Regions from separate parts of the Kocuria sp. CPCC 205297 genome, predicted to be linked through region 3. Evidence: riboswitches for the same ligand, from Rfam matches in the RefSeq annotation. Region 3 holds a riboswitch; each other region holds the start of a gene.
The links. A riboswitch is a leader RNA that binds a small molecule or an ion and turns the genes downstream of it on or off. The one in region 3 is predicted to bind S-adenosylmethionine.
Positions count from the first base shown of each region.

Region 1: another riboswitch for S-adenosylmethionine. It lies ahead of RF650_RS00350 (MetQ/NlpA family ABC transporter substrate-binding protein); the one in region 3 lies ahead of RF650_RS01330 (hypothetical protein).
Region 2: another riboswitch for S-adenosylmethionine. It lies ahead of RF650_RS12820 (LLM class flavin-dependent oxidoreductase); the one in region 3 lies ahead of RF650_RS01330 (hypothetical protein).
Region 4: another riboswitch for S-adenosylmethionine. It lies ahead of RF650_RS00580 (bifunctional o-acetylhomoserine/o-acetylserine sulfhydrylase); the one in region 3 lies ahead of RF650_RS01330 (hypothetical protein).

Region 1 is NZ_JAVKPY010000001.1:66,004-68,196, forward strand. Features, by position in the region: gene RF650_RS00345 (methionine ABC transporter ATP-binding protein) at 1-427, opposite strand, end outside; gene RF650_RS00350 (MetQ/NlpA family ABC transporter substrate-binding protein) at 424-1,308, opposite strand; SAM riboswitch class IV at 1,405-1,519, opposite strand; gene dxr (1-deoxy-D-xylulose-5-phosphate reductoisomerase) at 1,573-2,193, opposite strand, start outside.
Region 2 is NZ_JAVKPY010000017.1:21,075-23,267, forward strand. Features, by position in the region: gene RF650_RS12820 (LLM class flavin-dependent oxidoreductase) at 1-978, opposite strand, end outside; SAM riboswitch class IV at 1,056-1,170, opposite strand; SAM riboswitch class I at 1,299-1,390, shown strand; gene RF650_RS12825 (ABC transporter ATP-binding protein) at 1,398-2,193, shown strand, end outside.
Region 3 is NZ_JAVKPY010000001.1:275,959-278,151, reverse strand. Features, by position in the region: gene RF650_RS01345 (BCCT family transporter) at 1-191, shown strand, start outside; partial or broken gene RF650_RS01340 (hypothetical protein) at 98-325, shown strand; partial or broken gene RF650_RS01335 (GMC oxidoreductase) at 371-514, shown strand; gene RF650_RS01330 (hypothetical protein) at 629-907, opposite strand; SAM riboswitch class IV at 928-1,070, opposite strand; gene RF650_RS01325 (glycosyltransferase family 4 protein) at 1,182-2,193, opposite strand, start outside.
Region 4 is NZ_JAVKPY010000001.1:112,168-114,360, reverse strand. Features, by position in the region: gene RF650_RS00585 (hypothetical protein) at 466-639, shown strand; SAM riboswitch class IV at 807-927, shown strand; gene RF650_RS00580 (bifunctional o-acetylhomoserine/o-acetylserine sulfhydrylase) at 1,004-2,193, shown strand, end outside.

The sequences.
Region 1 (2,193 bases), 210 kb from region 3:
AGCCCACGAACTCCAACAGTTCCGCGACCCGCGCCTTGCGTTCCTCGGGCTTCCACCCGGCACGCTTGAGCGGGTACTCGATGTTGCCCGCCACGGTGCGTGACGTGAACAGGTTGAACTGCTGGAAGATCATCCCGATCTTGCGGCGGATGGGCGCCAGCTGGGACTCGCTGCGCCCGTCCACACGGCTACCGGCGACCTCGAGCGTCCCGGACGAGATCGGTTCCAGGCCGTTGATCAGCCGCACGAGGGTGGACTTGCCCGCCCCCGAGTAGCCGATCACCGCGAAGATCTCACCGCGGCGGATGTCCAGGTCCACGGAGTCCACCGCGGTCACGGTGTGCGGGCGGCGTTTGGACCCCGTGACGAAGACCTTGCTCACGTCCCGGAAACTGACCAGGGTGTCCGCCGTGGCGGACGGGCTCACTTGGTCTGCTCCTTGAGGTCCTGCGAGTAGCGGGCCAGCAAGTCCTTGAGCTCCTGCTGATCCACCTTGGTGGGCACTGCGGTGCCCTTGGTCTCGGTCTTCTCCGCGTCCTGGACCTTGTCGTCGTAGTAGAAGCTCGCGACCTTCTTCAGGGTCTCGTTGTCCGCGTTCGCCTCGGTCGCGGCGAAGAGGTTGTCGTACACCTTGGCACTGTCCGCGGTGGGATCGTCCTGAGCCAGCGCGGACTTGGGATCGATGTTCGCGCGGTCCAGGAAGTCGTTGTTGACCACGGAGGCGGCCACGGAGTCCATGGACAGCACGGTCTGCTCGGCGGAGACCGGGCGGACCGTGACCTTGGACTTGGCGGTGTCGATGTCCTGCTCGGTGGGGGCGATCGTGTCCTTGGTGAACTCCACGAGACCCTGCTGGTGCAAGAGGTTCAAGGCGCGGGACAGGTTGATCGAGTCGTTCGGCACGGCGATCTCGTCACCCTGCTTGAAGTCGCCCACGGATTTCACGCTCTTGGAGTACAGCCCCAGCGGGAAGATGGACGTGGAGCCCACGGGAGTGATGGTGTCCCCGGAGTTGTTGTTGTAATCGGCGAGGTACGCGATGTGCTGGAACCAGTTCATGTCGATGTCACCGCTCTTCAGAGCGGGGTTCGGCTGGCTGTAGTCACTGAAGTCCACGTACTCGACCGTGATGTCGTTGTCCGCGGCGACCTGCTTCAACGCGTCTTGCACGGGGGTCGAGCCCACGATCCCGACGGTGATCTTGCCGTCCGCGGCCGGGTCCGAGTTGTCGGAGCCGCCGCCGCACGCGGTGAGGGTGAGGCCCAGGGTGGTGGCCAACACGACGGGAATCAAACGCTTGGTTCGCATGATCATGCCTTTCCAGGGTTCTGTGACGGGGACTCGCGGGGCGAACAGTCCCCCCTGGATGAGGGCTCACGGGACGGGCACGTGCTGATTTCCGGGGAACCGCACTTGCCGTGATCTGTTGCAACCGCGACCGGATGGTCATCTGGGGCACCCCGCTACGGGAGAGGGTTGCCGTCCGGCCAGCCAGAGCTACGCGCCGGATCTCGTCATCCACCCGGAATTCTAGCACGGCCCTGCCATGGGCCGACGACCGCAGGAAGGGCCCTATGCCATCCCGGCGATACGTTCGTCCGCGCGGGCCCGGGCCCACTCCTCCGCCCCCAGGACGTCCTCGAGGGTGGGCCGCGTGACGCCGTCGTGATCCTCCAGCACACGCTCGACCATGTCCACGATCTGCGTGAAGCCGAGCGCCCCGCGGTGGAACGCGTGCACGGCCTGCTCGTTGGCGGCGTTGAACACCGCGGGCCACGTCCCGCCGCGCGAACCCGCGTGCTTCATGAGCTCCACGGCGGGGAACGCCTGCGAATCGAGCGGTTCGAACGTCCACTGTGCGGCCCGGGTCCAGTCGCACCCCGCGGCGGCGCCGGTCACGCGGTGGGGCCAGCCGATTCCGAGCGCGATGGGCAGGCGCATGTCCGGCGGGGACGCCTGCGCCAGGGTGGATCCGTCCACGAACTCCACCATGGAGTGCACGACCGATTGCGGATGCACGGTGACGTCGATCCGGTCCAGGGGGACGTCGAACAGTAGGCTCGCCTCGAGCACCTCCAGTGCCTTGTTGACCATGGTCGCGGAGTTCGTGGTGACCATGACCCCCATGTCCCACGTGGGGTGCTGCAGGGCCTGTTCGGGTGTCACCCGCGTGAGCTGCTCGCGCGTCATGCC
Region 2 (2,193 bases), on a different contig from region 3:
GAACTGGGACAGGTCCACGCCGGACCACCCACCGATGATCGCCTGGGAGGCCTCCAGGTCCACGTATTGCAGGTAATCGCGGTACTTCTCCTGGGCCTGCTCGTCCGTGTCCGCGACGACCACGGAGAGCATCGCGTAGATCTTGACGTCGTCACGGCTGCGGCCCTCGGCCTGAGCCCGGTCGCGGATCTTGTCAGTCACGAAACGTGTGAGGTCCGGGCGCAACCCGCCGATGAACACGGCTTCCGCATGCTTACCCGCGAACGCCTGCCCGCGCGAGGACGCGCCGGCCTGGAAGATCAGCGGTGTGCGCTGCGGGGACGGTGCCGTGAGCCCCGCTCCGGGAACCGTGAAGTGCTCCCCGCTGTGCCGGATGGGATGGACCTTGGTGGGATCCGCGTAGACACCCGTCTCACGGTTCTGAACCACGGCGTCCTCCTCCCACGAGCCCTCCCAGAGCTTGTAGCACACGTCCAGGAACTCCTCCGCGATCTCGTAACGCGTATCGTGCTCGATCTGGCGCGGCAGGCCCTGGTTCTCCGCAGCGGACGGAAGGTAGGAGGTCACCACGTTGAATCCCACGCGGCCCTTGGTGAGGTGATCCAGTGTGGCGTACTTGCGGGCCAGGGTGTAGGGCTGCTCGTAGGTCACCGCGCTCGTCACGCCGAAGCCCAGGTGCTCGGTCACGGCGGCCATGGCCGAGACCTGCATGAACGGGTCGTTGACCGGGACCTGGGCCCCGTCACGCACGGCCGGAGCCGCGGAGTTCTTGTAGATGTCGTAGATGCCCACCACGTCCGCGAGGAACAGTGCGTCGAACTTGCCCCGCTCCAGCAGCTTGGCCAGCTCCGTCCAGTACTCGATGGTGTTGTACTCGGTGGCCCGGGACCGCGGGTGGCGCCACAACCCGAAGCTCTGGTGATCCACGCAGGTCATGTCGAACGCGTTGACGGAAATCCGTTTGCTCATCTCGGTCAGCCCCTCAGCAGGAACACGACCCGCGCCCCGTGCACCACCTACGGCGGCCTACCTTGCGGGTCCAGCGCGCTTGTGTGGCGCCGTACTTGCCGCATGCGGTGTGTCATGCGGCCCGATCCTCACCTGGGGCACCCCGCTACGGGAGAGGGTTGCCGTCCGACAAGCCAGGGCTGAACGTCGGCACTCGTGATCGTTGTGACATCGATCCTAACGGGGATCCCCGGTCCTCGGAAACACCTGGGGTTACGGCACGTCACGACGACGCCCCGGCGCGTCACACGATTTGCACCCGCGGGCTCCCGGCCCGTTCAATGGTGGGGTTCCCATCCGGAGCGGCTGAGAGACCTGGCTCGTTGACGTCGCAGCAACCAGCCCCACGCGGGCAAGGTGCTAATGCCAGGAACGATGGAGTTGATGAATTGAGCCATGTCCTCACGCGCCCGGAATCTGCCGTCGACGCCGCGGCGGTCACCTTCGACCGGGTCGGCAAGTCCTTCCCCGCACACCACGGAGCGCATGTCCACGAGGTCCTGAGGGACGTGACCTTCACGGTGCGTCCGGGCGAGATCGTCTCCGTCCTGGGCCCCTCGGGGTGCGGCAAGTCCACCCTGCTACGCGCCGTGGCCGGGCTCGGCACGGCGAGCGAGGGCGAAGTCCGGATCGACGACTCGGTGGTGCGCGAGATCGACCCGCGCTGCGCCGTCGGCTTCCAGGAACCGCGGTTGCTGCCGTGGCGCAGCGTGGCGCGCAACGTGGCACTGGGTCTGCCCCACGGGACTCCCGCCCAGGAGGGGAAGCGGCGGGTGGCGCAGCTGTTGGAGCTCGTCGGCCTGTCCCACCACGCGAATCACCGTCCCTCGGAGATCTCCGGGGGCATGGCACAGCGCGCATCCCTCGCCCGGGCCCTGGCACGGAACCCGCGGGTCCTGCTGTTGGACGAGCCCTTCGGGGCCCTGGACGCCCTGTCCCGGATCAGGATGCAGGATCTGCTGCTGGACGTGCACCGCGCCGATCCCACGACCGTGCTCATGGTCACCCACGACGTCGAGGAAGCCCTGGTGCTCTCCGATCACGTGGTGGTGCTCGCGCGGGAAACGGCCACGGGCCCCGCGACCATCGCCGAGATCATCTCCCCCGAGCTGGCCCGCCCGCGCTCCCGCGAGGACAGTGAGATCACCGCACTGCGCGCCCACCTGTTGGCCCTGCTCGGCGTGG
Region 3 (2,193 bases):
TCGTGATCGTGTTCGTGATCCTGGTCGCGGACAGCAGGCACGGCACGATCAAGATGGGCCCGGACCACGCGAAACCCCAGTTCAACCTGTTCACGGGGTGGGCCATGTACGCCCTGATGGGCATGGCATTCGGCTACTTCGCCTACCGCTTCGGCATGCCGCTGAGCATCCGCTCCGCTCTCTACCCCTGATCGGGTGCCGGATCCACGGTGCCGCCGGCGACGCCGTGGACACCGCGGCGCTGCTGGGGACCATCTTGGGCGTGGACAAGGGCACCCGGCGGCTTTCCGAGCTGAGCATCATCCTGGCGATCGGGCTCATGCTGTACGTGCTCATCACCGGGCGCACGGCGTTCCTGCTGGATGCGATCGTCAAGGGCGTGAGCGGATTGCGCGTGGCAGACGCCTCGGTGATGTCCGAGCTCGTGACGGTGAACCCGAAGATCACGGTCTTCATGATCGGTGAACGCGCCGCCGAGCTGATCGCCCAGGACCGGGACGCGACCGCCCGGTGAGCACGGCCGTCAAGAACCGAGCAGGCTGAGAACATGGGTGTGGCCCGGGTCCGTCCGGACCCGGGCCACACCCGATCGTGGAGTTCGCGGTCGCGGGGACCGTGCTCGCGAGGACTACGCGGGCAAGGGCTCCAGCTTGTAGAAGGACACCCCGCCGGTCACCCGGGACGCCCCGGGGACCAGGAGTCTGCTGTACTTGGCGCACCACTGGCCGCGCCCCCGTGTGTGCTGTGCGGCGAGTGCGACCTCACGGGCGTCGTCCGCGAAGTACTCGTGCTCGTGACCGTCCGATCCCGTGATGGACACCACGTGCCGGGCGGGGTCCGCCTGAACGGTGACGTCCACCCATTGTTCGCGGGTGTCGGGGTGGGATTTCTGGGTTGTCGTGTTCATGATGTCGGGCCTCTGAATTTTCCGGTCGCTTGCCGGGACCACACGTGTGGCCCCGGCCACTTCGTCATCCAATCCACCCCTGAACCGAGGGTTGGCGTACGCCGAGTTGGAGCTCTGGGCGCGCGGTGACGTCCTTGTCGTTGCGCGGGCGCATCTCGTGAAGCTGCTTCGAGCCTATCCGTGGATTCGGGGGACCAGCCAGGCGCGGACCGAGAATGTCATCAAAACTTAATCAAGCTTCTGTTGAGTAACATCTGGCACCCGGCGGCGGTTCTCATGGGGTGCGCAGGTCGCTGCGGCGCGTGCCGCGCATCCGGGAGGTGACCGTGCGAGCGCGCTCGTAGTGGCCCAGCAACTGCTCGCACACGGCACCCCACGTGCGCTCCTGCACGCACTGGCGGGCGGTGCGCGCGAAGGCGAGGCGTTTGGCGTCGTCGCCCGCGAGGTCTCGGACGCGCTCGCGCAACCCGGCCAGGTCACCCGGGGCGTAGAGCCACCCGTTACGCGAGGAGTCCACGAGGTCCAGGGGGCCGCCGCGGCCCACGGCCACCACCGGGACCCCGGAGGCCATGGCTTCCTGGATGGTCTGGCAGAACGTCTCGTGCTCACCCGGGTGCACGAACACGTCCAGCGACGCCATGGCCGTGGCGAGTTCGGTGCCCGTGAGGAAGCCCTCGAAGTGCGCGTTGGGCAATACCGAGCGCAGCGACTCCTTCCCGGGGCCGGAACCGATGATCACGAGCCGGGTGTCCGGCAGGGCGTCGATCGCGGCGAGGTCCGCGACCTGCTTCTCGGGGGCCAACCGCCCCACGTATCCCACGAGTCGCTTGCCGCCGCCCACGCGCTCGCGCCACGCGTGATCGCGCAGCGCGGGACGGAACCGACTCGTGTCCACTCCGCGGCGCCACATGTGCACCCGCTGGACGCCATGCTCGTGGAGTTGGCTGATCGACGCCGTGGAGGGAGCGAGCGTGAGGGTCGCACTGTTGTGCATCGCACGCACGTGGGACCACATGGCGGTCTCCAGCACGGACGCCCCGTAGCGTGCGGCGTAACCGGGCACGTCCGTCTGGTACACGGCCACGCACGGCAGACCCAAACCCTTGGCGGCCTGGATGGCCTGCCACCCGAGCACGAACGGGGACGCCACGTGCACCACGTCCGGCGCGAAACGGGCCAGGATGCGCTGCATGCGACTCACGGTGCAGCTCGCCACGCGGACCTCGGGATAGCCCGCGAGCGGCAGGGACGGGATGCGTTCGATCCGCACGCCGTCCACGTGGTCC
Region 4 (2,193 bases), 160 kb from region 3:
CAAATCGAGCGCGAGCCCGGCGAGTGTGTGACCTGCGCCGCCCGCTCCGGTGGGCAGGGCTGGCTCTCCGCACCTCCCGAGACCTGGCATCGGGACGGCTGATTCGGGCGGGGACTGTGTTGGTCCAGGTCAACGAGACGCGCGTCTCAGAGGCTGGAGTTCGCAGCATCAGCCGGGGAGTCTCCGACCGAACCCTCGCTATATGACCTGAGACCGATATCGATCCCGATCACTACGAGGTGGTTCCCGTGTCCGCAAATGCCGTCGGTTTCACGCTCCTGATCCTCCGAGTCGCCCTGTTCCTGGGGAAGTTCGTGCGCGTCAAGGTGGGTTGGGTCCAGAGCCTGTTCCGCAGCGACGAGTACTACCCCGCCGGCACCATGACCAGCCGCCCGTCCTCCGTGGAACCGTTCTCCCGGCACATGTCCATCGCGGCCGTGGTTGGCGGCGTTCACCATCCTGGCGGTGGTCGGCATCGCGTTCAACGTGGCCATTTTCCAGTGGTTGGCACCCCACATCATCGGTCGCTATTGGTTCGGGCGCGGTATCGGTGACCTCCACCCGTCCATGGGTGTGACCGCCACCGGGCTGATCCTCATGCGCGTGGTGGACCCGGAGGCCAAGACCCGGTGTTCGTGATCGCGGTGCTCACGGGTCTGTTCTACTTCCATCCACGTGAGACGAAGGACCGGGAACTGCACACCCGGGAGATGGAACAGCAGGAACGAGCGGCCACTGACCCCGAGCCCGCTCGCAGCGTCCCCGGCTTGACTCCCGCCCCGCCGGGTTCGGACAATGAGGTAATAGGTCACGAGAGTCAGCGCGAAGCCCCAGCTAGCTGACCGGCAACCCTCCCTTCCGCGGTGGGGTGCCCTGGGTGAGGACCTGGCCGTGGCGTCGACCGACGTCATGCGGCAAGCGCGGGTCAATGGTGCCCGGTCACAGCACGGGCACCGTGCGGATCGCCACCGGACCCCTGATCCTTCCGAGAAGGAGTACGGCCATGAGCACCGCTCCCACCCCCGACAATCCCCAGGGCTGGTCGTTCGAAACCCGACAGATCCACGCGGGCCAGAACCCCGACCCTGTGACCGGGTCGCGCGCCCTGCCGATCCACCAGACCACGTCCTTCGTGTTCCCGGACGCCCGCACGGCGGCGGCCCGGTTCGCGCTCGAGGAGATGGGGCCCATCTACTCGCGCCTGACCAACCCCACCACGGAGGTCGTGGAGAACCGGGTCGCGTCCCTCGAGGGCGGCGTGGGGGCCCTGATGGTCTCCTCCGGGCAGGCCGCGGCCACGCTCGCGATCCTCAACCTGGGCGGCGCCGGGACCCACGTGGTGGCCAGCCCGTCCCTGTACGGCGGGTCGTACAACCTGCTCAAGCACACGCTGCCGCGCATGGGCGTGGAGACCACGTTCGTCTCGGACCCGGACAATCCCGCGCAGTGGCGGGACGCGGTGCGCGAGAACACCGTGGCGTTCTTCGGTGAATCCATCCCGAACCCCCGCAACGACGTGTTCGACATCGAGACGATCGCCGGGATCGCCCACGAGGCGGGTGTCCCGCTCATCGTGGACAACACGATCGCCACGCCCTACCTGGTGCGGCCCATCGAGTGGGGCGCGGACATCGTGCTGCACTCGGCCACCAAGTTCCTGGGCGGCCACGGCACGGCGATCGGCGGGTTCATCGTGGACACCGGAGCGTTCGACTACTCGTGGGACCCCGAGCGCTTCCCCGGTTTCAACCAACCGGACGAGACGTACAACGGACTCGTCTACGCCCGCGATCTCGGTGCGGACGGTGCCTTCGGCGTCAACCTCTCGTACGTCCTCAAGGCGCGCGTGCAGTTGCTGCGCGATCTGGGGACCTCGATCTCTCCGTTCAACGCGTTCTTGATCGAGCAGGGCATCGAGACGCTGTCGTTGCGCATGGAACGTCACGTGGCCAACGCGCAGAAGGTCGCCGAGTGGCTCGAGGCCCGCCCCGAGGTGCGCTCGGTGTCCTACGCAGGTCTCGAGTCCTCGCGCTGGCACGACCGCGCCCTGAAGTACGCGCCCAACGGCGCCGGGTCGGTGCTCGGCTTCGTGCTCGACGGCGGTCGGGACGCCGGTGTCGCGTTCGTGGACGCCCTGAGCCTGCACTCCAACGTGGCGAACATCGGTGACGTGCGCTCGCTCGTGATCCACCC